DNA from 2 places in the Hydrogenophaga crocea genome. Region 2 is predicted to be linked to the other one. Evidence: predicted binding sites of a transcription regulator. Region 2 holds the regulator's gene; the other holds the start of a gene.
The links. The regulator NrdR, encoded in region 2, represses ribonucleotide reductase genes. The targets are predictions, from matches to a motif close to CACNANATNTNGTG.

Region 1: G9Q37_RS12480 (ribonucleoside-diphosphate reductase subunit alpha) is a predicted target of NrdR. The motif match lies at 11,713-11,726, and genes of this name have one in related genera.

The regions. Positions count from the first base shown of each region.
Region 1 covers NZ_CP049989.1:2,639,433-2,654,108, reverse strand. Annotated here, with positions in the region: gene mpl (UDP-N-acetylmuramate:L-alanyl-gamma-D-glutamyl-meso-diaminopimelate ligase) at 1-344, opposite strand, end outside; gene G9Q37_RS12525 (hypothetical protein) at 384-989, shown strand; gene G9Q37_RS12520 (TlpA family protein disulfide reductase) at 986-1,513, shown strand; gene accB (acetyl-CoA carboxylase biotin carboxyl carrier protein) at 1,690-2,154, shown strand; gene accC (acetyl-CoA carboxylase biotin carboxylase subunit) at 2,168-3,517, shown strand; gene prmA (50S ribosomal protein L11 methyltransferase) at 3,528-4,412, shown strand; gene G9Q37_RS12500 (DUF3426 domain-containing protein) at 4,451-5,659, shown strand; gene G9Q37_RS12495 (carbohydrate kinase family protein) at 5,684-6,580, shown strand; gene G9Q37_RS12490 (histone H1-like DNA-binding protein) at 6,653-7,168, opposite strand; gene G9Q37_RS12485 (ribonucleotide-diphosphate reductase subunit beta) at 7,401-8,543, opposite strand; gene G9Q37_RS12480 (ribonucleoside-diphosphate reductase subunit alpha) at 8,689-11,532, opposite strand; gene ampD (1,6-anhydro-N-acetylmuramyl-L-alanine amidase AmpD) at 11,924-12,538, opposite strand; gene G9Q37_RS12470 (sigma-54-dependent transcriptional regulator) at 12,531-14,021, opposite strand; gene G9Q37_RS12465 (sensor histidine kinase) at 14,039-14,676, opposite strand, start outside.
Region 2 covers NZ_CP049989.1:916,511-931,186, forward strand. Annotated here, with positions in the region: gene G9Q37_RS04380 (pilus assembly PilX family protein) at 1-79, opposite strand, end outside; gene G9Q37_RS04385 (PilW family protein) at 76-1,032, opposite strand; gene G9Q37_RS04390 (type IV pilus modification PilV family protein) at 1,029-1,595, opposite strand; gene G9Q37_RS04395 (GspH/FimT family protein) at 1,576-2,127, opposite strand; gene ribD (bifunctional diaminohydroxyphosphoribosylaminopyrimidine deaminase/5-amino-6-(5-phosphoribosylamino)uracil reductase RibD) at 2,240-3,400, opposite strand; gene nrdR (transcriptional regulator NrdR) at 3,410-3,859, opposite strand; gene glyA (serine hydroxymethyltransferase) at 3,866-5,110, opposite strand; gene G9Q37_RS04415 (transglycosylase SLT domain-containing protein) at 5,345-6,208, opposite strand; gene G9Q37_RS04420 (DUF748 domain-containing protein) at 6,884-10,636, shown strand; gene G9Q37_RS04425 (DUF349 domain-containing protein) at 10,774-13,446, shown strand; gene G9Q37_RS04430 (M90 family metallopeptidase) at 13,447-14,295, opposite strand; gene G9Q37_RS04435 (UDP-2,3-diacylglucosamine diphosphatase) at 14,292-14,676, opposite strand, start outside.

The sequences.
Region 1 (14,676 bases), 1.7 Mb from region 2:
GCGAGCACATGCCGCCCCTGCAGCACGTTTTCGGCCAGCCACTGCGGCCCGCTGGTGTAGGGCGCGCCCGCGTCGAGGATGGCTTCCATCAGCGGGAACTTGGGCGAGCCGTCGGCCAATCGCGCGCGGCTCACCACGTTGCCGATCACCCAGACGTCGGGCTGGAGCGCCATCTGTTCGGCGCCGAAACCTTCGATGAGCTCGATGCCCAGGGCCCGCAACTGGTCGCTCATGGGGGGGTAGACGCCGGCGTCGCAGCCGGTGACGCGGTGGCCCGCTTCGCGGGCCAGGGCCGCGACACCGCCCATGAAGGTGCCGCAGATGCCCAGGATGTGAATATGCATGTGCGGATTCTAGGTTTGGCGCCCCGGGCACAATGCGGGATGCTTTCGCGAGACGACACCGCTGCCGAAATCGCTGCCGTGGCCGCCGGTCTGGTGGTCGACGAAGGGCAGGACTACGCCGCGGCCAAACGCGCCGCGGTCCGCCAACTCGGCCTGCCGCCGCGCACCGCCTTGCCCGACAACGACCTGCTCGAAGCCGCCGTGCGCGAGCACATCGCCGTGTTCTGCGCCGACACCCAGCCCGGCGAGCTGCGCGCGCTGCGGGAACTGGCGCTGGTCTGGATGGATCGTTTGCAGGCATTCCGCCCGCACCTGGGCGGCGCCGTCTGGCACGGCACGGCCACGCGCCACAGCGACATTCACATGCACCTCTTCTGTGACGACCCCAAGCAGGCCGAATGGGCCTTGATCGACCACCGCGTGGACTACCACCCCGGCACCGCCAGCGACTGGCGCGGCGACGCGGTGCAGGCGCTCACCGTGCGCACCCGCAGCGAGGCGCTGGGCCAGTGGGTGCTGTTGCACCTGCTGGTGCACGACCACGATGCCCAGCGCGGCGCGCTCAAGCCCGACAGCCAGGGCCGCAAGCCGCGTGGCGACGCGGCCGCGGTGCGTGCGCTGCTGGCCACGGAGGGCCGGGCATGAAGCTGCAGCGCCGACACTTGCTCACGGGCGGCGTGGCGGTGGCCGCCGCGGGCGCGGGGGTCTTCTGGGCGGAGCGCCGCTGGCGCCCCCAACCCGTGCTCGATGGCACGGAGGCCGAGTTCTGGGCGTCCCGCTTCGACACGCCCGAGGGCCAGCCGCTGGCGATGGCGCCCTACCGCGGCAAGCCGCTGCTGGTGAACTTCTGGGCCACCTGGTGTCCGCCCTGCATCGAGGAACTGCCCATGCTCAACGCCTTCCAGCGCGAGCAATCGGCCAAAGGCTGGCAGCTGCTTGGCCTCGCGGTCGATCGGGTGGACGCCGTGCAGGCCTTCCTCAAGAAGCTGCCGCTCGAATTCCCGGTCGCCATGACCGGCTTCGCGGGGGCCGACCTGAGCCGCAAGCTCGGCAATCCCTCGGGCGGCCTGCCGTTCACCGTGGTCTTCGGGCCCGGGGGCGGCATCGTCCAGCGCAAGATCGGCCAGCTCAAACCCGACGACCTCGCGGGCTGGGCGAAATCCATCTGAAGCGCTGAAATCACGCCAACGTCGTTGATCGCCCTGCCAAGTGCGGGGTGATGGGCGTTTGGATCCGGGGAAACCCATCGTGTACACTGCTGCACCCTTGCGCCGGCCGGTGCTGTGCGATTTCGCGAAATTGCATGCAATAGAGCCAATTTGGTGCAGAAATCGTTGGAGATACCATGGATTTGCGAAAACTTAAGACTCTGATCGATCTGGTGTCGGAGTCGAACGTCTCGGAGCTCGAGATCACCGAGGCCGAAGGCAAGGTCCGCATCGTCAAGGCCAGCCCGGCGGTCATGCCGGCGCCGGTGACCTACAGCATGGCCCCCGCTCCCGCCCCCATGGCGGCGGTTCCCGCCGTGGAAGTTGCTGCAGCACCCGCGCCCGTTGCCGCCCCCGCGGCGCCCACCGGACACGTGGTCAAGTCGCCCATGGTCGGCACGTTCTACCGCTCCTCCGCGCCCGGCGCAAAGCCTTTCGTCGAAGTGGGCTCCACCGTCAAGGAAGGCGAGACCATCTGCATCGTCGAGGCCATGAAGATCCTCAACGAGATCGAGGCCGACAAGAGCGGCACGGTGACGCAGATCCTGGTCCAGAACGGCCAGGCGGTCGAGTACGGCCAGCCGCTGTTCGTGATCGAGTGAGGACCGCTCACCCATGTTCAAGAAGATCCTGATCGCCAACCGCGGCGAGATCGCGCTGCGCATCCAGCGCGCCTGCCGCGAGATGGGCATCAAGGCGGTGATGGTCTATTCCGAGGCCGACCGCGATGCCAAGTACGTCAAGCTCGCCGAAGAAGCGGTGTGCATCGGTCCGGCGCAGTCGGGGCAAAGCTACCTGAACATGCCCGCGATCATCTCGGCCGCCGAGGTGACCGACGCCGAGGCCATCCATCCGGGCTACGGCTTCCTGAGCGAGAACGCCGATTTCGCCGAGCGCGTCGAGAAGAGCGGTTTCACCTTCATCGGCCCCACGCCCGACTCGATCCGCCTCATGGGCGACAAGGTTTCGGCCAAGCAGGCCATGATCCGTGCTGGGGTGCCCTGCGTGCCCGGCTCCGACGGCGCATTGCCCGACGACCCGGTGGTGATCAAGCGCACCGCCAAGGCCATCGGCTACCCGGTGATCATCAAGGCCGCGGGCGGTGGCGGTGGCCGCGGCATGCGCGTGGTGCACACCGAGGCCGCGCTGCTGCACGCGGTGCAGACCACCAAGGCCGAGGCCGGCGCCGCGTTCGGCAACGCCGAGGTCTACATGGAGAAGTTTCTCCAGAACCCGCGGCACATCGAGATCCAGGTGCTGGCCGACCAGCACCGCAACGCCGTCTACCTGGGCGAGCGCGACTGCTCCATGCAGCGGCGCCACCAGAAGGTGATCGAGGAAGCGCCGGCGCCGGGCATTCCGCGCCGCCTGATCGAGAAGATCGGTGAGCGCTGCGCGGCGGCCTGCAAGAAGATCGGCTACCGCGGTGCGGGCACCTTCGAGTTCCTGTTCGAGAACGGCGAGTTCTATTTCATCGAGATGAACACGCGCGTGCAGGTCGAGCACCCGGTGACCGAATGGATCACGGGCATCGACATCGTGCGCACGCAGATCGCCGTGGCCGCGGGCGAGAAGCTGCCGTTCACGCAGCGCCAGATCCAGCTCAAGGGCCATGCGATCGAGTGCCGCGTGAACGCCGAAGACCCCTACAAGTTCACGCCTTCGCCAGGCCGCATCTCGACCTGGCACCCGCCGGGCGGGCCCGGTGTGCGCGTGGACTCGCACGCCTACGCCAACTACTTCGTGCCGCCCAACTACGACTCGATGATCGGCAAGATCATCGTGCACGGCGACACGCGCGAGCAGGCGCTGGCGCGCATGCGCACCGCGCTGGCCGAGACCGTGGTCGAGGGCATCAAGACCAACATCCCGCTGCACCGCGAGATCATGGTCGATGCCAACTTCGTGGCCGGCGGCACCAACATCCACTACCTCGAAGAGTGGCTGTCGCAACGTGAGCGCTGAGCCCGGGTCCTTGTTCGAGCTGGTGCTGCTCGTGCCCGAGCAGGCGGTCGAACCCGTGGGCGATGCCCTCGACGCGCTCGACGCGCTGAGCACCTCGGTCGAAGACGCCGACGCCATGACCGAGGCCGAGCAGGCCTTGTTCGGCGAGCCGGGCATGCCGCCGCCCAAAGAGGGCTGGCAGCGCTCGCGCGTGGTCGCGCTGTTCAATACCGAAGCCGCGGCGCGTGAAGCCGCCACGCTGCTGCAGGCGCAGGACTTCTTCGACGGCTGCGCGGTGCAGGGCATGCGCCCCGTGGCCGAGCAGGACTGGGTGCGGCTCACGCAGTCGCAGTTCGACCCGGTCGAGATCACGCCGAGCTTCTGGATCGTGCCGTCGTGGCACGAGCCACCGGCGCAGGCCGAGCGCATCATCCGGCTCGACCCGGGCCTGGCCTTCGGCACCGGCACCCACCCCACCACGCGCATGTGCCTGCGCTGGACCGCGGGTCACGCGCCCGTGGGCCCGCGCGTGCTCGACTACGGCTGCGGCTCGGGCATCCTCGCCATCGGCGCGGCCAAGCACGGGGCGCAACAGATCCTCGCGGTCGACATCGACCCCGCGGCCGTGGAGGCCACGCGGCTGAACGCCGAGGCCAACCACGTGCAGCTCGTGGCCGGCCTGCCCGATGCCGCCGTGGGCGAACACGACCTGGTGCTCGCCAACATCCTCGCCACGCCGCTCAAGGTGCTCGCGCCGCTGCTGTGTGCGCACGTGCGCAGCGGCGGCCACCTGGTGCTCGCAGGCATCCTCGCGCGCCAGGCCGACGAGCTCAAGGCGGCCTATGCGCCCTGGGTCGCGCTCGAGGTGAGCGACGAAGAGGACGGCTGGATCCTCATGACCGCGCGCAAGGCCTGAGCGGGCCGGGCCGGGCGTGAGGCCGCCATAATCCGCGCATGAGTTTCACCACCCGCTGTCCGGCTTGCGGCACCGTGTTCCGCGTGGTGGCCGACCAACTCAAGATCTCGGATGGCTGGGTGCGTTGCGGGCATTGCTCGGACGTCTTCGACGCCACCATTCACCTGCAGCCCTGGACGCCGCCCGCGCGGCCGGTCGCCGAACCCGTGGCCGCGCCGACACCGCCGGCCGTGCCGCAGCCCGACGAACCGCTGGCCCCGCCCCCGCCACCCCCCGAGCCCACACCGCCCGCACCCGAGGTCGCGGTCGTTGCGGCGGGCGAGCCCGACCTCGTGATCGAACCCGAGCCCGAGCCCGAACCGCTTGTGCCTGCGCCCGCGGAGGAAACTATCGCCGACGATGACCTGCGCGCCTGGTTCGGTGATGGCCCGCTCGACGCGCCGGCCGCTGCCGAAGCGGCGCCGCCCGAAGCGGCAGCGGTCAATCCCGTGCCGCACGAAGCACCCCCGGTCGAGGTGCGCGACGAGGGCCCGTCGTCCGAATTCCGGGCCGAGCTCGAACGCTTCGCGCAATCGACCCGAGGCCCGCTCGAGGTGCTGCCCACGCTGCCCGCCACGGCGCGTCAGGACCATTCCACCGACAGCGGCTTCGATGCGCCTGCGGCCGAAACGGCTGCGCCCTCCGTTGCCCTGCCGCCCGTTGCCGACGACGAAGACCACACCCCGGCCGTGCCCGGCTTCGTGCGCCAGGCGCAGCGCCGTGCGTTCTGGTCGTCGCCGGGCATGCGCATCGGCCTGGGCCTGATCGCCGTGCTGCTCGCCGGCCTGCTCGCGGGCCAGTGGGCGGTGCAGCACCGCCACCAGCTCGTGGCCGCGCACCCGCCGCTGCGGCCCGCGATCGAGCAGGCTTGCGGCTGGCTGGGTTGTGACCTGCAGCCGCTGCGCCGCATCGACGAGGTCGAGATCGAAAGCGCCGAGCTCGTGCGCCGCCTGGGCAACTTCTATTCGTTCGACTTCGTGCTGCGCAACCGCTCGGCACTCGAAGTGGCGCTGCCCGCGCTCGAACTCACGCTCACCAACATCGGCGAACAGGCGGTGGCGCGGCGGGTCTTCCTGCCGCAAGACTGGCCCGACGCCCCCGCCGCGCTCGCGCCCAACGGGCGCGTGTCCGTCAGCCTGCGGCTGTCGCTCATGCTCGGTGACGATGCACCCACCGCGGGCTACCGCGCGCTGGTCTTTTACCCCTGACCTCCACCCTTCATTCCCATCGCCATGGCCATCCTCGTCTGCGGCTCGCTTGCCTTCGACACCATCATGACCTTCGAGGGCCGGTTCGCCGACCAGATCCTGCCCGATCAGCTGCACATCCTGAACGTGTCCTTCCTCGTGCCCGGCCTGCGGCGCGACTACGGCGGGTGCGCGGGCAATATCGCCTACGGGCTGCGCCAGCTCGGCAGCGAAGTGGTGCCGCTGGCCGCGATCGGCAACGACGGTGCCGAGTACCTCGAGCGCATGCGCGGCCTGGGTGTGGACGTGAGCCATGTGCAGACCGTGCCCGAGTCGTACACCGCGCAGGCCATGATCATGACCGACCGCGACAACAACCAGATCACCGCCTTCCACCCAGGCGCGATGTCGTTCGCGCACCAGAACCCGGTGCCGGCGCGCAGCGATCTTCAGCTCGGCATCGTGGCCCCCGACGGCCGCGACGGCATGCTGCAGCACGCCGCGCAGCTCCAGGCCGCGGGCATTCCCTTCGTGTTCGACCCGGGCCAGGGCCTGCCCATGTTCAACGGCGACGAACTGCGCGCCTTCATCGCGCAGGCCACCTGGGTGGCCGTCAACGATTACGAAGGGCGCATGCTCAGCGAGCGCACGGGCCTGTCGCTGGCCGACATCTCGCGCCAGGTGAAGGGCCTGATCGTCACCTTGGGCGAACACGGCTGCGACGTGTGGGAGCAAGGCGAGGCGGTGCGTGTGGCCGGTGTGAAGGCCGAGCAGGTGGTCGACCCCACGGGTTGCGGCGACGCCTTCCGTGCCGCGCTGCTGCACGGCCTCTCGCAGGGTTGGCCGCTGCGGCGTTGCGCCGAGCTGGGCAACCGCATGGGCGCGCTCAAGATCGCGGTGCGCGGCCCGCAGAACTACACGCTCGGCGGCCTGCAGGGCTGAAGCCGGCGGCGTCCATGCATAAAAAAAGCCCGGCGCTTTCGCACCGGGCTTTTCAGATCAACCCAAAGGGTCTCAGGGTTTGCTGGACGTGGGGAACGGCCAGGCAGCCTGAGGATTGAGTTTGGTCTGAGCGGCAGGAGCGGCCGCGGGCGCAGGGGCAGCCGGCTTCTTGGCCGGCTCAGCTTTTTTTGCGGGGGCTGCCTTCTTCGCAGGGGCGGCCTTTTTCGCAGCGGCTTTCTTCGCAGGCGCGGCTTTCTTGGCCGGGGCCTTCTTCGCAGGCGCGGCTTTCTTGGCCGGCGCTTTCTTGGCAACGGCCTTCTTGGCCGGCGCCTTCTTCACCGCGGCCTTCTTGGCCGGGGCTTTCTTGGCAGCGACTTTCTTCGCCGGTGCCTTCTTCGCCACGGCCTTCTTGGCCGGGGCTTTCTTGGCAGCGACTTTCTTCGCCGGTGCCTTCTTCGCCACGACCTTCTTGGCCGGGGCTTTCTTCGCGGCGACTTTCTTCGCCGGTGCCTTCTTCACCGCGGCCTTTTTGGCCGGGGCTTTTTTCGCCGCAGCCTTCTTGGCCGGGGCTTTCTTCGCAGTTGCCATTGCTTTCTCCTTGATCAAGTTGCAAAGAGCACTTCATCCGGTCGGATGGCCGGTGAAGTGATTCAACGCCTTGTGGTTGTGCGGCGGTGCCGCGGCAACCCCAGGGGGCTGAATCCGGGTTTCAGGTCAGCGCAGCGTCTGGGCGCTGTGTCGGGCTGACCTGATGAATCGATGCAGGGTCTTTCTTCTTGTGGGATGGCAATGCGGTGTGAGCCCTCGGCCTTTGAAAGCCTCAGTCCCAGGACAGCGCGCCGCCCGATTGGTACTCAATCACCCGTGTCTCGAAGAAATTGCGTTCCTTCTTGAGATCGATCATCTCGCTCATCCAGGGGAACGGGTTCTCTTCGTTCGGGAACAGGGGCTCGAGGCCGATCTGCGTGGCGCGCCGGTTGGCGATGTAGCGCAGGTAGCCCTTGAACATGGAGGCGTTGAGGCCCAGCACGCCGCGCGGCATGGTGTCCTCGGCATAGCGGTATTCGAGGTCGACGGCCTTGAGGAACAGGCCCTTGATCTCGGCCTTGAACTCGGGCGTCCAGAGCAGCGGGTTCTCCATCTTGATCGCGTTGATCAGGTCGATGCCGAAATTGCAGTGCATCGACTCGTCGCGCAGGATGTACTGGTACTGCTCGGCGGCGCCGGTCATCTTGTTCTGCCGGCCCAGCGCCAGGATCTGGGTGAAGCCGACGTAGAAGAACAGGCCTTCCATGAGGCAGGCGAACACGATCAGGCTCTTGAGCAGCTTCTGGTCGTTCTCGGGCGTGCCGGTGTGGAAGTTGGGGTCCATGATCGCGTCGATGAACGGGATCAGGAACTCGTCCTTGTCGCGGATGGCCTGGACTTCGTTGTAGGCGTTGAAGATCTCGCCCTCGTCGAGGCCGAGCGACTCCACGATGTACTGGTAGGCGTGCGTGTGGATGGCCTCTTCGAAGGCCTGGCGCAGCAGGAACTGGCGGCACTCGGGCGCCGTGATGTGCCGGTAGGTGCCCAGCACGATGTTGTTGGCGGCCAGCGAGTCGGCGGTGACGAAGAAGCCGAGGTTGCGCTTGACGATGCGGCGCTCGTCTTCGGTCAGGCCGTTGGGGTCTTTCCAGAGCGCGATGTCGCGGCTCATGTTCACTTCCTGCGGCATCCAGTGGTTGGCGCAGGTGGCCAGGTACTTCTCCCAGGCCCACTTGTACTTGAAGGGGACGAGCTGGTTGACGTCGGTCTGGCCGTTGATGATGCGCTTGTCCGCGACGTTGATGCGGCGCTGCGCTGCGCTCTCGCCATGCTTTGCTTCAGCGGTCACTGCAGCTTGCAGATCCGATTCGCTGGCGGCGTTCGGGTTCTGCTTCGATGGCGAATGGGGTGTTGTGGGTTCTTCCCAGGTCAACATAGGGTCGGTCCGATTCAGCGGATTATCAAAGTGTCTGTGCGAATTGCAAAGCGATCAGCGCGCGTGCGATCAAATTTTGTTGCGATGCTGCATCGAATGAATCGATGCAATGCAGCGCGACGCACTTCGATTGCACGCGATGCAATCACTGGCAAGCCTCGCAGCCCGGGTCGTCGATGGCGCAGAACTTCACATCGGTGGCGGGTTCGCTCGCCATCGCAGCGCTGCTCGCAGCGGCCGCGGCCGGTGCGCTCGGCGTCACCGACACGGCGTTGAGCTGGCCCGTGCGGCCGGTCGATTTCTCGACCTGCGTGGCCGAGGTGGTGCGCAGGTAATAGGTGGTCTTGAGGCCGCGCAGCCAGGCGAGCTTGTAGGTCTCGTCGAGCTTCTTGCCCGAGGCGCCGGCCATGTAGATGTTCAGGCTCTGCGCCTGGTCGATCCATTTCTGGCGGCGGGCGGCGGCCTCCACCAGCCACACCGGCTCGACCTCGAACGCGGTGGCGTAGAGCGCCTTCACGTCCTGCGGCACGCGGTCGATGGGGCGCAGCGAACCGTCGAAGTGCTTGAGGTCCATCACCATCACGTCGTCCCACAGGCCCAGGCGCTTGAGGTCCTTGACGAGGTAGCTGTTGATGACGGTGAACTCGCCCGACAGGTTCGACTTGACCGAGAGGTTGCCGAAGCAGGGCTCGATCGAGGCGTCCACGCCGATGATGTTGGAGATGGTCGCGGTCGGCGCGATGGCCACGCAGTTGGAGTTGCGCATGCCGTCCTGCGCGATCTTGCGGCGCAGGGCTTCCCAGTCGAGGCTGGTGGAGCGGTCGACGTCGACGTAGCCGCCGCGCTCGCGCGCCAGCAGGTCGAGCGTGTCGGGCGGCAGGATGCCCTTGTCCCACAGCGAGCCTTTGAAGCTGCTGTAGCGGCCGCGCTCCTTGGCGAGTTCGGTCGAGGCCCAGTAGGCGTAGTAGCAGACGGCTTCCATCGAGCGGTCGGCGAACTCCACCGCTTCGTTGGAGGCGTAGGGCAGGCGCAGCTCGTACAGCGCGTCCTGGAAGCCCATGATGCCCAGGCCCACAGGGCGGTGGCGCAGGTTGGAGTCGCGCGCCTTCTTGACCGCGTAGTAGTTGATGTCGATCACGTTGTCGAGCATGCGCATCGCGGTGGCGATGGTGCGCTTGAGCTTGTCGTGGTCGAGCACCTTGCCGTTTTCACCGTCTTTGAGGTGGCGCAGCAAGTTGACCGAGCCCAGGTTGCAGACCGCGGTTTCGCTGTCGCTGGTGTTGAGCGTGATCTCGGTGCAGAGGTTGGAGCTGTGCACCACGCCGGCGTGCTGCTGCGGGCTGCGCACGTTGCAGGCGTCCTTGAAGGTGATCCAGGGGTGGCCGGTCTCGAACAGCATCGAGAGCATCTTGCGCCACAGGTCGGTGGCGGGCACCTTCTTGTAGGGCTTGATCTCGCCGCGCGCGGCCTTTTCTTCGTAGGCCACATAGGCCTTTTCGAAGTCGGTGCCGAACTTGTCGTGCAGATCGGGGGTGTTGGAGGGCGAAAACAGGCTCCACTCGCCTTTTTCCAGCACGCGCTTCATGAACAGGTCCGGAATCCAGTTCGCGGTGTTCATGTCGTGGGTGCGGCGGCGGTCGTCGCCGGTGTTCTTGCGCAGCTCGAGGAATTCCTCGATGTCGAGGTGCCAGGTCTCGAGGTAGGTGCAGACCGCGCCCTTGCGCTTGCCGCCCTGGTTCACGGCCACGGCCGTGTCGTTGACCACCTTCAGGAAGGGCACCACGCCCTGCGATTCGCCGTTGGTGCCCTTGATGTGGCTGCCGAGTGCGCGCACGCGGGTCCAGTCGTTGCCCAGGCCGCCCGCGAACTTCGACAGCAGGGCGTTTTCCTTGATCGACTCGTAGATGCCGTCGAGGTCGTCGGGCACCGTGGTGAGGTAGCAGCTCGAGAGCTGCGAGCGCAGCGTGCCGCTGTTGAACAGCGTGGGCGTGCTGCTCATGAAGTCGAAGGTGGACAGGATCTCGTAGAACTCGATGGCGCGCGCTTCGCGGTCGATTTCGTTGAGCGACAGGCCCATGGCCACGCGCATGAAGAAGGCCTGGGGCAGTTCGATGCGCGACTTGCGCACGTGCAGGAAGTAGCGGTCGTAGAGGGTTTGCAGACCGAGGTAGTCGAACTGCAGGTCGCGCTCGGGCTTGAGCGCGGCGCCCAGGCGGGCCAGGTCGAACTGCAGCAGGTCGGGGTTGAGCAGCTCGTTGTCCACGCCCTTCTTGATGAAGCCGGGGAAGTAATCGGCGTAGCGCTGGCCCATCTGCTCGCGCGGCACTTCTTCGCCCAGGATCTCCTTGACGATGGTGTGCAGCAGCAGGCGCGCGGTGGCGTAGGTGTAGTCGGGGTCTTTTTCGATCAGCGTGCGCGCGGCGAGGATGGCGGCCTTGTAGACCTCTTCCATCGGCACGCCGTCGTACAGGTTGCGCTTGGTCTCGGCCACGATGGGCTCGGCCTTCACGTCGGCGCCCAGGCCGGCGCAGGCGTCGGTGAGCAGGCGGGTGAGGGCCTCGACGTCGAGCGGCACGCGCTGGCCATTGTCGATCACGTGCAGCACCGGCTCGTTGGCGCGCGCGGCGGCGGCCTGGCTGGCGCGCTCGGCGGCGCGGCGTTCGCGGTAGAGCACGTAGGCGCGCGCCACTTCATGGTGGCCGCTGCGCATCAGGCCGAGCTCGGCCTGGTCCTGCACGTCTTCGATGTGGAAGGTGCCGCCACCCGGGCGCGAGCGCAGCAGCGCGCGCACCACGTTCTGGGTCAGCTCGTCCACGGTTTCGCGCACGCTGGCCGAGGCCGCGCCCTGGGTGCCGTGCACCGCCAGGAAAGCCTTCATCATGGCCACGGCGATCTTGCTGGGCTCGAAGGGCACCACCGCGCCGTTGCGGCGGATGATCTGGTACTGCGCGTAGAGCGAAGCGCTGCCGGTGCTGCCGCCGCTGGGCATGCCGCTGGCCGGCCGGGCAGTCGATTGCGGAGGGGTCTGGGGGGTGGTGGCGGTCAGCATGGTTCCTCTTGCGGTCCGGTCGGGTTTCTTTATTGGGTGGCTGGTGTCGATGCCCGCTGCATGCCCGTTGCGGTCGGCGGGCCGGGCCTTTGTGCGCGCCCACGAGCATCTCTGGGGGCACACTATATCTGGTGTGTAGGGGGGCTTCAAGGCACTACCGCTAGCGTTTTACGCGTGTGCTTGAGCTACCCCTGCATGGTATCGCCGAGGGCCATTCCCCACACCCGCCAGGGCCTCAGTTCCCGCGTGCGGATCGGCGCGCGAACGCAGTGGCGACGCGCCTTGCAGGGCGTTTTGCCGTGGCGGCCCGCATGGCGCCTGCATTCGGCGTTCAGGCGCTGTTCGAAGGCATCGCCGGGGCGCTGCCGATGAATTTTTTTTCGACCTCGGGAAAACACGTGGCCGACCAGCCGAGCGTGTGGCGCAAACGGCACCAATCGAAGCCCGCGCCGGGGTCTTGCTTGCGGCCGGGCGCGATGTGTTCGTGGCCCACGACCTGTGTCAGCGGGTGGTGCGCGGCCAAGGCGCGGAACACGCGGGCCAGTGCCGTGTACTGCGCGTCTTCGAAGGTGCCACCTTCCAGGCCTTCGAGTTCGATGCCAATGGAAAAGTCGTTGCAGTTCTCGCGGCCCCGCCAGGCCGAGCGGCCCGCGTGCCACGCGCGGTCGAGCGTGGACACGAACTGCTGCACGCGGCCGTCGCGGCGCACGAAGAAGTGCGCCGAGACCTCGATGCCGCGGATGGTCTGGAAGTAGGGGTGGGCGTCCCAGTCGAGGCGGTTCGTGAACAGCCGCTCCACCGCGTCGCCGCCGAACTCGCCGGGCGGCAGGCTGATGGAGTGCACCACCACGAGGTCGATGGCGGTGTGCGCTGGCCGCGCACCGAAGTTGGGCGAGCCCAGGGCTTGGGCACCGGCCCACCAGCCCCGCTGCCAGGCCTCAGACATCGCCGGCTTCGGTGTCGGCGCCGCCGGCGGCGCCGGGCAGCATGATGCCCAGGCGCTGGATGCGGTAGCGCATCTGCCGCAGGTTCAGCCCGAGCCGGGCCGCGGCCGCGGTGCGGTTGAAGCCGCAGGCCTGCAGCGCCTGCAGCAGCACGCGGCGCTCCTGCTCGTCGAGGTAGCGTTGCAGGTCGTCGGGCAGCGCCGCATCGCGCGCATCGCTCGCCGCGGAGGGCCGCGCGAACGCGTCCACGGCGGCAGGCAGGGGATCGACCAGGGTGTCGGGGATGGTGTCGCTGATCTCGCCGAAATCGGCCGGGTGCAGCACCGCGCCGCTGGACAGCGCGAGCGCGCGCTGCAGCAGGTTTTCGAGTTCGCGCACGTTGCCCGGCAGCTCGCGCGACTGCAGCCAGTGCAGGGCCGCGGGCGACAGGTCGGGCACGGCCTGACCCGCGTCGTGGCACAGGCGCACGAGCAGCGCGTGCGCGAGCTCGGGCAGGTCCTCGGGCCGGTCGCGCAGCGCGGGGGTGCGCAGGCCGATGACGTTGAGGCGGTAGTAGAGGTCTTGCCGGAACTGGCCCGCCTGCACCAGCGCGGGCAGGTCGCGGTGCGTGGCGCTGACCAGGCGCACGTCGACCGCTTCTTCCTGCACCGCGCCCAGGGCGCGCACGCGGCGCTCCTGGATCACGCGCAGCAGCTTGGCCTGCATGGCCAGCGGCAGGTCGCCGATCTCGTCGAGGAAGAGGGTGCCGCCGTGCGCGGCCTGGAAGTAGCCTTCGCGGTCGGCGCTGGCACCGGTGTAGGCGCCTTTGCGCGCGCCGAAGAACTCGGCCTCGATCAGGTTCTCGGGAATGGCGCCGCAGTTGACCGCGATGAACGGGCCGTGTGCGCGGTGGCTGCATTCGTGCACCGCGCGCGCCACCAGCTCCTTGCCGGTGCCCGATTCGCCCAGGATGAGCACCGGCGCCATGCTGGTGGCGACCTTCTCGATGCGGCCCTTGATCTGCACGATGCTGGACGAGCGGCCCACGATGCGTTCGAGCGCGCGCACGCCCGACGGCGGCGGCGGCGCGACGCGCTGGGGTTCGTTGGGCGCCGCGGCCGGCGCGCGCTGGCTCAGCAGCGCGGCGCTCACGGCGCTGCGCAGCTGGCGCAGATCGACCGGTTTGGTGAGGTAGTCGAAGGCGCCGGCCTTGAGCGATTCAACGGCGTTCTCGGCCGAGCCGTGCGCGGTGATGACGATGCACTTCTCGCTGCGCTGGCGCTCGGCGACCTCGCGCAGCAGCGACAGGCCCAGGCCGTCGGGCAGCTGCATGTCGGAGATCAGCACGTCGAAGCGGCGGCTGGCGAGCTGCTCGCGCGCCTGTTGCAGGTCGGCCGCGGTGGTCACGGCATGGCCCTCGCGCAGCAGCGTGAGTTCGTACAGCGTGCGCAGGTCCGGCTCGTCGTCGACGACCAGGATGGAGGCACTCGGCGTGGGCGAAGGCATGCGGGCGGCGCTCGGGCTCAGGACGCGGCCAGCGGCGGGCGTCCCGAGCGCAGGGGGTCGACGATGGTGCGTTCGAGATCGCCAGGCTCGGCCGGGTAGGGCAGGCTCTGCTGGTGGCCGGCGTCGCGCGCGGGGGCGGCGCTGCCGCTGCGCACCGCGGGGATCAGGACGAAGAACTCGTTGCCCTCGCGCTGGTCCAGGCGTGAGCGCTGGTAGGCGATTTCGGCGCCGTAGCGCTCGCAGAGCTCACGGCAGATGTAGAGGCCCAGGCCGCTGGAACGGCTCTCGGACGAGAAGAAGGGCTCGAACAGGTGCTTGTGCACGGTGGCCTCGAGCGGGCCGCCGTCGCTCCAGACCGAGATGCGCAGGTGGCCGCCGCTGGGTTGGGTGATCACGCGGATCGAGGCGGGCTTGCCGCTGGCGTGGCGCAGCGCGTTGTCGAGCAGGTTCACAAGCAGGCGGCGCAGGTGCTCGGGGTCGAAGACCACCTGCCCCTGGCCCGCGTGCAGGTGCACGCCCAGCGCCTGCGCGACCTGGTTCTGGCGCGACCATTCACCGGTCACCTGGCGCATCACGCTGTCGAGCGGCACCGGGCTGGTCTGGCCGTCGGCCCGGTTCGGCTGGGGCCGCGCCACGTTGAGGATGTCGTCGACGA
Region 2 (14,676 bases):
ACAAGACCACGGGCAGCACAGTGCCGTGCTGCCCGCCCACGGGTGCCGGTCCGCGGCACGGGCTGCGCGAACGCGTCATGGTGCGAGGCCCGCGTAGGGGTTGGCGACCGAACCGCCGCTGGCCTCGTAAGGCCGGGGGATCGCGGGTCGCGCGTTCGGCAACGGCACCAGGGCCCGGTAGGCTCGGCGCAGGTAGCGGTCGGTCGCCGTTTGGACCGTGCCATCGCACGCGACGTGGCGGGTGAGCTGGGCCAGGGTCTGGCCGTCGGCCGCCACGGGCCGGGCCGAGCGCACGAGCACGCAGACCTCGACCGCGGCCACCCGGGCCCAGTCGTCCGCCGTGACCAGCGCGGAGGCCTCGACGATGCCGGTGACCTGGTGGGGCGCAATGGCACCAGCGGTCGTGGCCCGGGTGATGGCGTAGCGCAGACGCAGGCGCTCCACATTGGGCACCAGGGCCGCGGTGCTGCGCTGGCCGCCGCCCGTGCCGCCGCGGCAGAACAAGGACGGCGTCCTGTTGACGTCGTCGTCCACGTAGAAGCGGTGATCGGCAAGGAATACCCCCGCCGCGTTCGCTGCGATGGCGGTGCCGGTGCAGTTGCCCGGGGCGGGCGGCTGGCCGGGTACGGGCAGCAGCGCCATGCTGTTGAGCAGGCTGGCTTCGTAGCCGATGGCGATGGCGTCGTTGGACGGGCCGCCGGTGTTGCAGGTGCCTGGCGCGCCGAACGCACCGCCGGTGTCCGCGAAGCCCTTGTCGCACCCCCAGACGGGCAGGTCGGTGAACACGCGCTTGCCCGATGCGTCCAGCGACGAGTAGCCGGCGAGCGCGATCTGGCTGCGCAGCACCTGAAGCGCGAGCGCGCCTTCCTCGTTCATCTCGGATGCGAGCGCGCCATAGCGCGCCGCGCTGGCAGTTTGCAGGTAGGTGAGGCTGGCCACCCCGGTGACGAAGAGGCCCAGGGCGAGCGCCACCATCAGCTCCACGAGCGTGAGGCCGCGTTGGGGGCGGGGTCCGGTGCGCAGCCGCTTCACAGGCCCACCCGGAAGTGCATGCAGCTGCGGCCGTCGCGGTCGCTCTCGCTCAGGTCCTTGTTGCACGCGTGCCGGGCCGCGCCGTCCAGGCTGTTGGCCGGATCGATCGACGTGTCGCGCCAGAGCAGCCAGATGTCGAGCTCGCGCGCCTGCGCGCTCGGTCGCGAGACGACTTCGGCCGCGCCCTCCGGCAAGGCCTTGGCCACCAGTTGCAGAAAGGCTTGCCGGTCAGCTGCCGCCACGTTGCGGGCTGCGTCGGTGTCCGGGGCGTCGGCGTTCAGGCCGGGGACGCTGCCGGCGGGCGTTGCCCCGAACGCGATGTCGTAGGCGCCCAGATCGAATCCGTACACGTTCAGGCGTGCGCGTTCGACGTAGTACTGGGCGAGCGAGACGCCGGTGAGGCGCATCTGCGCAGCCTTCTGGTGGAGCAGTGCCGATGCCCCGAGCCGGGCCATGGCGAGCAGGCCGAAGCTCATCACCGCGATGGCCACCAGCACCTCGATCAGGCCCGTGCCGCGTTGCCGGGTGGTTCGGACACCGCGCTCAGGGTGTCTTGCTGACATAGGACCGCCCGATGGCATTGAGGGTGACGGTGCGGCCTTCGCCGGCCGTGCCGGCGGCGAGCAGGCTCATGGTGAGGCCCTTGCTGCTGTTGAGCGTGCCATTGGGTCGGAAGGAGAGCCGGTTCGCGGCCGGGCCGCTGTAGGTCATGCTCGCGATGCCGCTCTGGGGCCCGCGCTGGGCCACCACGGTGTCGCCGGCGTTGAGCTGGTGGTCGGCGTTGAGGTCGATGAAGACCAGCCAGCCCCGGGCCCAGTTGGTCTGAGCGCCGCAGCCGCCGTTGCCGTTCTGCACGCACACCTCGACGTTGCGCGAGACCCGGGTGGCCGTGCTGCGGGCGAGCCGCATGTCGCCCGCGAAGGCGTCGGCGGCGGCGTCGAGCCGCCACTGGCGCAACAGGCCCGCAAAGGCCGGCACGCCGAGGCTGATCAGCAGCGCCAGCACCACCAGGGTGACCAGCAGTTCGACGAGCGTGAAGCCGCCGGCGCGGGGGCGGGCGCGGGTGGGTGTGCGGTTGGGTGGGGGGCTTTGCATCACCCGCGCATGGTCCACAGCGGCGCCGGGCGGGGCGGTGCGCAAGGTCCCGGCGGTGGCGCCGTGCGACGAGAGTCGAAAGGCCTACTGAACTCGCACTAGTTCAGGTGTACTAAGCGGACCGATCGGTCGAGGGCGCCGAGAGAAAAGCGTCACGGCCCCGCACCAGGGCCGTGACGCGAAGGTCGTCGCCGATGGGCTGCAGCGCCTGCCATTGCAGGGCCACGCGCTGGTCCAGGCTGTGCAGCGGGCCGAAGGGCGCGATGCCCGCGCCCTGGCCGAGCAGCGAGGGCGCGAGGTACACGAGCAGCTCGTCGACCTGGCCTTCGCGCAGCAACGAGGCATTGAGCTTGGCGCCCGCTTCCACGTGCACTTCGTTGACCTCGCGGCGCGCGAGGTCGGCGAACACGGCGGCCAGATCGACCTTGCCGCCGGCGCCGGCGAGCGCCGTGGTCTGTGCGCCCCGGGCCTGCAGGGCGGCCACGCGCTCGGGCGCCGCGCCCGCGTGGTAGAGCCAGACGGCACGCCGGCCCGGCTCGGCCGGTGGCTCGAACAACCGGGCCTCGGTGGGCGTGTCGAGCCGGCTGTCGATCACCACCAGGTGCGGCTGGCGCACCAAGCCGGGCACACGCGCATCGAGCCGCGGATTGTCTTCGAGCACCGTGCCCGCGCCCGTGAGCACGGCGCAGGCGCGCGCGCGCCAGTGGTGGCCGTCGTGGCGCGCGGCTTCGCCCGTGATCCACTGGCTCTGGCCATCGGGCAGGGCGGTGATGCCGTCGAGCGAGGCGGCGATCTTCAGGCGCACCCAGGGGCGCTGGCGCAGCATGCGGCTGAAGAAGCCGATGTTGAGGCGGCGCGAGCCCAGGCTCAGCGGGTGCCCGGGCGGCAGCAGGTCCACCTGCACGCCCGCTTCGCGCAGGCGGCGCAGGCCATTGCCGGCAACCTGGGGATTGGGGTCGGTGGTGGCGACCACCACGCGCGCCACGCCCGCGGCCACGAGCGCGTCGCAGCAGGGCGGTGTGCGGCCGTGGTGCGAACAGGGTTCGAGCGTGACGAACGCGGTGCTCCCGCGCAGGTCGTGGCCGTTGTCGCGCGCCTGGCGCAAGGCCATCACCTCGGCATGGGCCTCACCCGCGCGCTGGGTGTGGCCTTCGCCGATCACCGTGCCGTCGGCGCGCGCCAGCACGCAGCCCACGCGGGGGTTGGGGTTGCTCAGGGCGAGCGCGCCGTGTGCCAGGTCGAGGGCGCGCTGCAGCAGGGCCTCGTCGTTCATGGCCCGCGTTCAGCGCTTGACTTCATCGACCAGCGCGCGGAACTCGTCGATGTCTTCGAAGCTGCGGTAGACGCTCGCAAAGCGCACATAGGCCACCTTGTCGAGCTTCTTGAGTTCGCGCATCACCATCTCGCCGATGCGGTTGGCCGGCACCTCGCGCGCGCCCAGGTTGAGCAGCTTTTCTTCGATGCGTTCAATGGCCGCATCGACCTGCTCGGTGCTCACCGGGCGCTTGCGCAGCGCCAGCGCGAACGAGGCGCGCAGCTTGCCCGGCACGTAGTCGACGCGGCGGCCGTCCTTCTTCACCACCGCCGGGAAGCTGACCTCGGGCCGTTCGTAGGTGGTGAAGCGCTTGTCGCAGTGCCCGCAACGGCGGCGGCGGCGGATGAAATCCGCCTCTTCGGACACGCGGGTCTCGACGACCTGCGTCTCGAGGTGGCCGCAGAAGGGGCACTTCATCGAGGGTCAGCGGTAGACCGGGAAGCGCGCGGTCAGCGCGTTGACCTTGGCGCGCACGGCCTCGATGTTGGCCGGATCGCGCGGGTTGTCGAGCACGTCGGCCACGAGGTTGGCGGTCAGGCGGGCCTCTTCGTCCTTGAAGCCGCGCGTGGTCATGGCCGGCGTGCCGATGCGCACGCCGCTCGTGACCATGGGCTTCTCGGGGTCGTTGGGGATCGCGTTCTTGTTGATGGTCATGTGGGCCTGGCCCAGCACGGCCTCGGCCTCTTTGCCGGTGATGCCCTTGGCGCGCAGGTCGACCAGCATCACGTGGCTCTCGGTGCGGCCGCTCACGATGCGCAGGCCGCGCTGCGTGAGCGTCTCGGCCACGATCTGCGCGTTCCTGACCACCTGCTGCTGGTAGGCCTTGAACTCGGGCGCGAGCGCTTCCTTGAAGGCCACGGCCTTGGCGGCGATCACATGCATGAGCGGGCCGCCCTGCAGGCCCGGGAAGATGGCGCTGTTGATGGCCTTCTCGTGCTCGGCCTTCATCAGGATGATGCCGCCGCGCGGGCCGCGCAGGCTCTTGTGGGTGGTGGAGGTCACCACGTCGGCGTGCGGCACGGGGTTGGGGTACACGCCGGCGGCGATCAGGCCGGCGTAGTGCGCCATGTCGACCATGAAGATCGCGCCCACGTCCTTGGCGACCTTGGCGAAACGCGCGAAGTCGATGCGCAGGCTGTAGGCCGAGGCGCCGGCCACGATGAGCTTGGGCTTGGCCTCGTGGGCCTTGCGCTCCATGGCGTCGTAGTCGATCTCTTCCTTGTCGTTGAGGCCGTAGGACACCACGTTGAACCACTTGCCCGACATGTTCAGCGGCATGCCGTGCGTGAGGTGGCCGCCTTCGGCCAGGCTCATGCCCATGATGGTGTCGCCGGGCTTGAGGAAGGCCAGGAACACGGCCTCGTTGGCGGACGCGCCGCAGTGGGCCTGCACGTTGGCGGCGTCGGCGCCGAAGAGCTGCTTCACGCGGTCGATCGCGAGCTGCTCGGCCACGTCCACGTGTTCACAACCGCCGTAGTAGCGCTTGCCCGGGTAGCCTTCGGCGTACTTGTTGGTGAGCTGGGTGCCCTGCGCGGCCATGACGGCCGGGCTCGCGTAGTTCTCGCTCGCGATGAGCTCGATGTGGTGTTCCTGGCGCGCGTTTTCGGCCTGGATGGCGGCAAACAGCTCGGGGTCGGTCTGTTCGATGAGGATGCGGCGGTCGTACATGGCAGTCCTGTGAGAGTGGAACCTTGCGCGGTGACAAGGGCTGCCCAGGCGAACGGCGGAACGCCCGGCCTTGCGGCGCGGGCAGCACGCTTCCCAGTGGTTGTCCCGGAGAGGGTGGCCGTTGGCCGTTCCGGGGGTCCACGTCAGCCGCCGACCCGCTCGCGCGGGTGGTGGCCTATCGCCAGTCGCGTACCGGCGCGTAGTTTAGCCGAGCACCGATGCCCACCAGGGGCATCAGGACGGCAGGGCCGTGTGCGGCGCAGGGCGCACCTCGGCCTCGACCTCGACCGACGGGGCCGGGGCGTTGACGGGAATGGCGCGCGCCGGCGGCACGTAGCGCTGCACGGGCTTGCCCATGGCCACGCTCTTGATGCGCAGGTGCTCGGCCATCACGCGGTCGATGTACCAGCCGCCGTCGCTGCTGACCGCGCCCACGTAGAGGCGCAGACCGCCTTCCACCGAGCCGGCGCGCTTGACGGCGTCTTCGAGCACCTTGGCGCCCACGCGCAGGTTGGACAGCGGGTCGAAGGCCGCGAGCTCGCCGCCGAAGTCTTCGTATTTGTCGGTGTGCACCCGCGTGAGCACCTGCATCAGGCCCTGTGCGCCCACGGGGCTCTGCGCGAAGGGATTGAAGCGCGACTCGATGGCCATCACGGCCAGCAGCAGCGTCGGGTCGATGCGCGCGCGCTCGCCGATGTTGTAGGCCTCGGTCACGAGCGCCGCGAGTGGCTCGGGAGCCACGCGGTACTTGCGGCTGAGCCACTGGGTCACCTTGGCCTGCTGCTCGGTCAGGTCGCGCAGGCTGGTGGCGGTGACGCGTTCGATCGCGGTCGGTTCGACCTCGACGTCGCGCTCGACCACCTGCTGCGCCTCCTGGCGCTGCAGCAGCCAGCTCAGCAGCCGCTCCTCGGCGCTGGCGCGCAGGTCGGCGCGCATGCCGAACACGAGCAGCGTGACCGCGGCGACCGTGCCGAGCAGGGCCAGGCCGTTCTGGGTGGTGTGCAGGAAACCCTGGTACACGTCGGACGCGGCGTGTTTCAGGGACGTTGCCAGGGCACTGGGCGTGCTCTTCTGCGGCGTCTGCGAGTTGGTCCTCATGGATCGCTCCTTGCTGGTCGGGCAGCGGCGCACAGGCACCGCCGACCGGTCGTTGGGGTCGCCATCGAACGCTTCATGGGGCAAAGCGTCGAGTTAGCCCTTGCGGGCAGCGTTGGGGGTTTACCCTCGCGTGGGCAAAAGTCGGCGGATGGTAGGGAGGGGTTAATAACAAGTCAATGTTTTGAACCTCGATCAAAAGAACAATTTGTCATTTGCGATTGCCGGCCTGCGTGCGTTTCGTCATCTTTCCGCTCGCGGGCCCAATGGCGACGCGGGCTTGCGCCACATGACGCCGTGATGACCGCTTGTCGGTTTGTGCCTGCCTTTCGGTTCGCGAAACGCGCATCCACCGCAACAAAATGGGCGAAACCGGCGCGATTGAAAAGTTCCATGACGGATCGACGATCGTGGCTTGAACCGCGGCCCGGGCCGGCGTAGTCTTCGCCTGCCGGGCTTGAAGTCCGGCATCTGCCGACAGCGCGGCGAACCGCAAGTCGGCCCCCATCGGGAGCAATCTCTTGCTTCCAGGCTGGCGGGACCCATACCCTCCCACCGCCAAAACCGACGGCAAGTGCCTTGTTGCCCGCCGTCTGCCCCGGCAGGTGCCCCCTGCCGGGGTTTCTGTTTCTGGGGCCGTCATGCCGGGCGGCGACGGCTTGCGCGACACTGCGCGCCATGGCCGCCGACCTGTCCTTGAATCCCGCTTCCGGTTCTGCCGCCCGCCGTTGGGCCCGCCGCCTGGCCTGGGCGCTTGCCTCGCTGCTGTTGTTGTGGGGGCTGCTCTGGCTGGCGTTGCCGCCGCTGTTGAAGTGGCAGATCGAGAAGCAGGGCAGTGCGCTGTTGGGGCGCACGCTCACGCTCGAGCGGGTCGACCTGCGGCCCTGGTCGCTGAGCCTGGCGCTCGAGGGCTTGCGGGTGGCGCGCGCCGCGGGCGATCCGGCCGATGTGGGCCCGCAGTTCGAGTTCAAGCGCCTGTTCGTCGATCTGGAGCTGCAGTCGCTGCTGCGCCTCGCGCCGGTGGTGGATGCACTGCGGCTCGAAGCGCCCCGCCTGCACCTGCGGCACCTGGGCGAGGGGCGGCTCGATGTGGACGACGTGATTCAGCGCCTGCGCGGGCCCGAGCGGCCCGGCGACGCCCAGCCCGAGCCCCTGCCGCGCTTCGCGGTGTTCAACATCGAGCTGGTCGATGGCGCGCTCGACTGGGTCGACACCCCGGTCGGCGTGACCCACCAGCTCGAAGGCCTGCACCTCGCGGTGCCGTTCCTGAGCAACCTCGGCTCGCGCCGCAACGTGGTGACCGAGCCGCGGCTGGCCTTCACGCTCAACGGCAGCGCCTTCGACAGCCGCGCCAGCACCACGCCCTTCGCCGACGACCACCGCACGCGCGTGCGGCTGCAGGTGCCCGGGCTCGACGTGCGGCCTTACCTGGCTTACTGGCCGCGCTCGCTGCCGGTGCAACCCACCGCCGCGCGGCTGAGCCTGGACCTCACCCTGGACTTCGAGGCGCACGCCGAGCCAAGCCTGGTGCTCGCCGGGCAGATCGGCCTGTCGGACGTGCGCTGGGCCGAGGCCGGCCAGCCCGTGCTGGGCTGGCAGCGGCTCGACCTGGACCTGCGCCGCGCCGAGCCGCTGCGCCAACGCGTGGAGATCGCCCGCATCGCCTGGCAGGGGCCCTCGCTCGACGTGTCGCGCGATGCGCAGGGGCGCATCAACCTGCTGCGCCTGGCCGAGGCCGGTCAGCGCGGGGCGCCGCGGCCGGCCGCGGCGCCGGCGTCCGGCGCGCCCGCCGGCGCCCGGCCGGCCTGGCAGGTGGTGGTCGACGCGTTCAGCGTCGATGGCGCAACCGTGCGCTGGCGCGACGCGGCCGTGAAGCCCGCGGCCGACCTGGCGCTGACCGATCTGCGCCTGAAGGCCACGGGCCTGGCCTGGCCGGTGCAGCAGGCGGCCCCCGTCGAACTGCACGCCCGGCTCGGCGACACCCCGCTGAGCCTGCGCGGCAGCGCCACCGACCGCGCGGCCCAGGCCCGCCTGACGTTGGGCGAGCTGCCCCTGTCGGTGGCCAGCCCCTACCTCGTGCAGCAGCTGGTGCCCGCGCTCGACGGCCGCCTGCAGGGCGAGTTCGCGCTCGATTGGCGGGCGGCGTCCGGCGCCGACGCGGGTGCCCTGCGGCTCGACGCCACGCGCCTGCAACTGGCCGACCTGCGCCTGGGCCCGGCGCGCGCGCCGCTCGCGCGCCTGCAGGGCCTCACGGTTGCGGGCGCACAGGTCGACCTGCTTGCACGGCGCGCCGAGGTGGCGCAGATCGCCGTTCAGGCGCCCGATCTCGACGTGCTGCGCCGCGCCGATGGCCGCTGGATGGCCCAGGACTGGCTGCGCGGCGATGCCGCCACGCCCGACGCCCGTTCGGCCGCTGCCGCCCGGCCCGCTGCCCCCGCGGCGCCCGCGCCCGACCCCTGGCGCGTGCTGCTCAAGGAGGTCCAGCTGCAGGACGGCCGCCTGCGCTTCAGCGATCAGAGCACGCCGCGGCCGGTGGCGCTCGCGGTGCAGGCCCTGTCGCTGCGCCTGCAGAACCTTGAGCCCATGGCCGTGCGCGCGCCGCCGGCGCCGATCAGCCTGCGGCTGCAGCTCGATCGCGGCGACCGCGGCCGCCGCGCCGCCGAGGGCGGGCGCATTGCCTTCGACGGCCAGTTGCAACTGCCAGGCCAGGGCGTGGGCGCGGGCGCGCGGGGCCGCGCGCAGATGGAGCGGCTGCCGCTGCACGCCTTCATGCCCTACCTGGCCGACCGCGTGAACTTCGAGCTGCTGCGCGCCGACGCCAGCCTGCGCGGTGACGTGGCCGTGGGCCTGGCGGAGGCGGGCACCACGGTCGAGCTCGCGGTGGAGGCCGCGCTCGAAGACCTGCGCGCCCAATCGCTGAACCCCAACGAAGAATTGCTTGCCTGGAAGAGTCTGCAGGTGCGCGGCCTGCGCGTGCGCAGCGCGCCCGGCCAGGCCGCCTCGGTGCAGGTCGCCGAAACGGTGCTCAGCGACTACTTCGCGCGCGTGCTGATCGACGAGCAGGGGCGCATCAACCTGCAAGGCCTGCTCAAGCCCCCGCCCGAGGCGCCATCGGCCGCCACGCCTCCGGCCGCCGCACCGGCGGCCCCTGCAACGGCTGCCCCTGCGACCGCGACCGCACCCTCGGGCCCCACGCCCGACATCCGCGTCGGCCCGATCAGCCTGGTCAATGGCCGCGTGCGCTTCTCCGACCGCTTCGTGCGGCCCAACTACACCGCCAACCTGAGCGAGGTGACCGGCTCCCTGAGCGCCTTCAGCAACCGCCCGCCCGCGCCCGGCCAGCCGTTGGCGCTGGCCGAGCTGTCGCTCAAGGGCCGCGCCGAGGGCACGGCCACGCTGGACGTGAGCGGCCAGATCAACCCGCTGGCCCAACCGCTCGCCATGGACGTGCGCGGCCTGGTGCGCGACCTCGAGCTCTCGCCGCTGTCGCCCTACAGCGCCAAGTACGCCGGCTACGGCATCGAGCGCGGCAAGCTGAGCATGGACGTGCGCTACCGCATCCAGCCCGACGGCCAGCTCGATGCCAGCAACCAGATCGTGCTCAACCAATTGAGCTTCGGCGAACGCGATCCCAACAGCAGCGCCAATCTGCCGGTCAAGCTCGCGGTGGCCCTGCTGGCCGACCGCGACGGCGTGATCGACATCAACCTGCCCATCAGCGGCTCGCTCAACGACCCGCAGTTCCGCCTCGGGCCGGTCATCGTGCGCGTGATCGTGAACCTGATCGGCAAGGCCATCACGGCGCCGTTCTCGCTCATCGCCAACGCCTTCGCCGGCGGCGGTGCCGACGCCAGCCAGATCGACTTCGAGCCCGGCCGCGCCACGCTCGACGACAACGACCGGCGACAGCTCGAGGCCGTGGCCCGGGCCCTGCAGAACCGGCCCGCGCTGCGCCTGACCATCCACGGCCATGCCGAGCTGGCGTCCGAACGCGAGGGCTGGCAGCGCGCGCGCCTGGACAGTCTGCTGCGCGCCGAGAAGCGGCGTCGCCTGGCGCGCGCCGGCGCCGAGGTGCCGGCGGAGCCCGAGATCGTCGCGGCCGAGCGCGACGAGCTGCTGCGCGAGGTCTACCGCCGCGCCGACATCCCCAAGCCACGCAACGCCATCGGCCTGGCCAAGGACATCCCGCCCGCGGAAATGGCCGCGCTGCTCGCCGCCTCGCAGGTGCCCGGCGACGACGCCATGCGCGATCTCGCGGTGGCGCGCGCGGTGGCGGTGAAGGACTTCCTGCTCGGCCTGAAGCTGGGCGAAGACCGCGTGTTCCTGGGCGCGCCGCGCCTGGGCCCGGTCAAGGCCTCGGAGGCCACGGAAACCACCACGCGCCCCCAGCTGCCCTCGGCGCGCGCCGAGCTGCAGCTCGCGCCGCGCTGATCGCTGCACCGGGCGCCGCACCAGGCGACGCGATCCCCGCCTTCACGCCGCCGCACCGCTGCGGCGACAATACGCGTTTTCCCGCGCGCGGCCCCGTCCGCGCGCCCCGGTCGCCCCGACCGCCTCTGCCCCTCCACATGTCGCTGTTTTCCCTGCGCCAGAAGCCCGTCACCGAACCCGCCGTGAACACGCCCACCTCCCCCAAGCCCGCCAACGCCCATCCGCTGGACGCCCTCACCGGCGGCGTTTTTTCGGCCGCCACCTCGGGCGATCGCAGCGCGCGCCTGCGCGACTGGCTCGCCCAGGCGCCCACGGCCGAGCAGATGCAGGAAGTGTTCAAGGAGCTGAGCCAGCGCGACCGCGGCGCGGCCAAGCCCCTGAAGGAAAAGCTCGACGAGCTCAAACGCCAGAAGGCGCAGGAGCAGGCCGCCACCGAATGGAGCGCCAAGGCCGAGGCCCTGCTCGGCGCGTCGCGCCTGAACCTCGCCGATGCCCTGGCCTGGCAGCGCGACGCCGCGCGCGCCGGCGCCCCGCTGTCGCGCGAGCCGCTGGCCACGCTGCGCCAGCAACTGGCCGAGCGCATCAAGTCGATCGAAGACCTGCAGCACGCGGTGCAGGTCGAGCGCGAGGCTGCGGTGCTGATCGCGCAGCGCATCGAGGTCCTGTCCACCAAGCCCTGGCGTGAAGCGCAGCAGGCCGCCGACGCGCTGCGCAACGACGTGGCGCAGTGGCAGCAGCAGGTCGACGGCCTCACGCAGGACCCGCAATGGGCCAGCGTAGAGCCCAAGTTCCCGCCCATGCTCGACGCCTCGCGCCAGCAGCTGCAACTGGTGTGGGAAGCCTTCTCGGCCGCGCTCGCGCAGGCCGTGGCGGCCGACGCCGACCCACAGGCGCCGCTGCCCGCCGTGCCCGTGTGGGCCGACGAGCTGCGCGTGGCGCGCGGTGAACCCGCGGCCGCCGCCGAAGCCGCCGCGGCCGCCGACGGCCAGGCCCAGACCGAGCGCCGCGAACGCGCCAACGCCGAGCTCGAGGCCGCGGTGGTCGCGCTCGAAGCCGAGCTGGCCCAAGGCCACGGCAAGGCCACGCCCAAGGTCGCCAACGAGGTGCGTCAGCAGCTCAAGAAACACGGTCGCCTGATCGCGCCTGCGCTCGACGCGCGCGCGCAGGCCGCGCTGGCCCAGGCCGGCGAACTCGAAGGCTGGCAGCGCTGGCGCGCCGACCAGCTGCGCGAGGAACTCGTGGCCAAGGCCGAGGCGCTCACCAAGGCGCCCGAGGGCCAGCGCCTGGGCGGGCGCAAGCTGCAGGAAACCCTGCGCCAGCTGCGCGAGCAGTGGAAAACCACCGACCAGGGCGGCGCGCCCAACCACGCGCTGTGGAAGCGCTTCGACGAGGCCTGCACCGAGGCCCACAAGCTGGTCGAGGTCTGGCTCACGCAGGTGCGCCAGCAGGCCGACGCCACGCGCGCCCAGCGCATGGCCATCATCGACGAGCTCAAGGCCTGGACCCAGGCCCATGCCGAGAGCAGCGACTGGAAGGCCCAGCTGCGCGAACTGCACGCCTTTTCCGAGCGCTGGCGTCAGGCCGGCCACCTGAGCGAAAAGGCCTTTGCCGAGATCCAGCCGCAGTGGAAAGACGCGATGCACCAGGCCCACGCACGCCTGGAGGCCGCGCAGGCCGAGAGCACCGCGCGCCGCAAGGCGCTGATCGAAGAAGCCACGGCGCTCGCCGAAGCCCGTCCGCTGCGCATTGACGCGGTCAAGGCGCTGCAGCAGCGCTGGCAGGCCGAAGCGCACGCGGTGCCGCTCGACCGCAAACAGGAACAGAAGCTCTGGGAGGCCTTCCGCGCCCCCATCGACAGCGCCTTCGAGCGCAAGACCCAGGAACGCCAGCAGCACGGCCAGGCCCTGAGCGAACACGACCAGCGCGTGCTCGACGCCGCGCGCGAACTCGAAGCGGCGAGCCAGTCGGGCGACGCCGCGCGCATCCGCGCCGCCATGGCCGCGCTCGAAGCGGCCAGCCAGGCCGCACCGACCACCCCGTCGTCGACCGCCCCGGCCGCAGCCCCCGCACCGGCGACGCCGGCGGGCGAAGGCGAGGGTGCGGGCGCGAGCGAGGGCGCCGCCGCCCCGGCCCCGCAGGCCGCGCCGCGCAAGCTCGTGGCCATGCGCGGTGACGACCGCCCGGGCCAGAAGCGCGCCGAAGCGGCCCCGGCCGGCCGCGACGCCCGCCGCGACGGCAAGCCCGCGGGCCGTGGCGATGCGCGCGGCCCGCGCGAAGGCAACCGCTTCGGCCGCGACGACCGCGGCTTCGGCGACCGTGGCTTCGGTGGCCGCGACGACCGCGCGCCGCGCGGCCCGCGCCTGGGTGACGCCGCGTTCCGCGCGCAGCGCCAGGCCCTGGACGCCGCGCAGGCGAGCCTCAAACGCCTGGCCGAACAGGCGCATGGCGAGGTGCTCACTCAGCTCGTGGACGCCTGGCGCGCACGCGACGCCGAACAACTGCCCGCGGCCCAGGCCCTGGGCCCGCGCGTGGGCGCGGCGCAGCGCAACGCCTGGGGCGCGGCGCTGGCCAAGCCCGCGGCCGATGCCGGCGATGCGCTGCTGCGCCTGGAGATCGCGGCCGAGGTGCCCACGCCCGCCGAGCAACTGAGCGAGCGCCGCCTGCTGCAGCTGCAGCTGCTCACCCGCCGCCACGAGGCCGCCCCGGCCGACACCTGGGCGCAGGACGTGGCGCGCGTGTTCGCGGGTGCGCACGACGAGCGCGCCGCGCGCCGCCTGCAGGCGGTGCTCAAGGCGCTGCTCAAGCGCTGATCAGCCCGCCTTCGCCGCGTTGAAGAAGCCGTCGTAGAGCGGCATCAGCGCCGCGAAGTCCTGCGCGAAGCGCTCGCGGTTCACGAAGTAGGCCTCGCAGGTCACGGCGAAGAACTCGGCCGCGTTGCTGGCCGCGTAGGCGTCGAGCCACGGGGGCTCGCCCCCGAAGCGCTCGGCCATGGCCACGGCCTCGCGAAAGCCCGCGTAGGCCTCGCCCATCACGCGCTGCCAGTGCGCGGCCGCGGCGCGGCGGTCGTTCAGGCCCAGGAAGCCGTCGGGCAGCACGGGCGCGCCCTGCGGCTCTTCGCCCGGGCTCAGCTCGCGCATGTCCATCTTGTGCACGAACTCGTGGATCACCACGTTGTGGCCGATGGCCGCGCGCTCGCCCGCGCTGGCCACGTCTTCCCAGCTCAGCATCAGCGGGCCGCCGTCCATGGCCTCGCCGGCCAGGGCCTCGGTGTACTGGTGCACCACGCCCACGGGGTCGCGCACCTCGCGCCGCGCGAGCACCGCGCCCGGTTGCACCACGATGCCCACGAAGTCGCCGTACCAGTCGAGCCGGTCGGCGCTCTGGCGCACGGCGCGGCCGTCGGGGCCGTGCATGTGCAGCAGCGGCCGGCAGGCCTGGGCCGCGATCGACAGCGCCATGGCGTCGGTGATTTGCAGGCCGTTGGCGCCGGTGAATTCCTTCTCGGCCAGGAAGTGCGCGCACAGCCCGCGCAGCGTGTTCCGCTCGGGCGCCGACAGCGCCTGCAGGAACGGCAGCTGCTGCAGCGTGTGCGCCCACAGCGCATCGGGCACCGGGGTGGGGCGGCGCCAGCGCCGCCGCAGCGACGACCACCAGCTCACAGCGCCACCCGCCGCGCGCCCGCGGCCGTCAGGCGCAACACCTCGGCACGCGGCGGGCTGGCCTGCAAGTCCCAGTCGCTGAGCACCAGGCGGCGCAGGCCGTCGCCCAGCGCGTGCTCGGCGGGGCGGTGCGTGTGGCCGTGGATCAGCGTGCCGGCGTTGGCCGCGCGCAGCGCCTGCCGCGCGGCGGCGGCGTCCACGTCGGCCCACAGGCCGGGGTCGTGGCCCAGTTCGCGCTTGCGCGCTTCGCTGCGCGCGCGCAGGTCGGCCGCAATGGTCTCGCGCGCGGCCAGGGGCCGCGCGAGAAAGGCCGTCTGCCAGGCCTCGCCGCGAACCTGCGCGCGGAACGCGAGGTAGTCGGTGTCGGCCAGGCACAGCGCG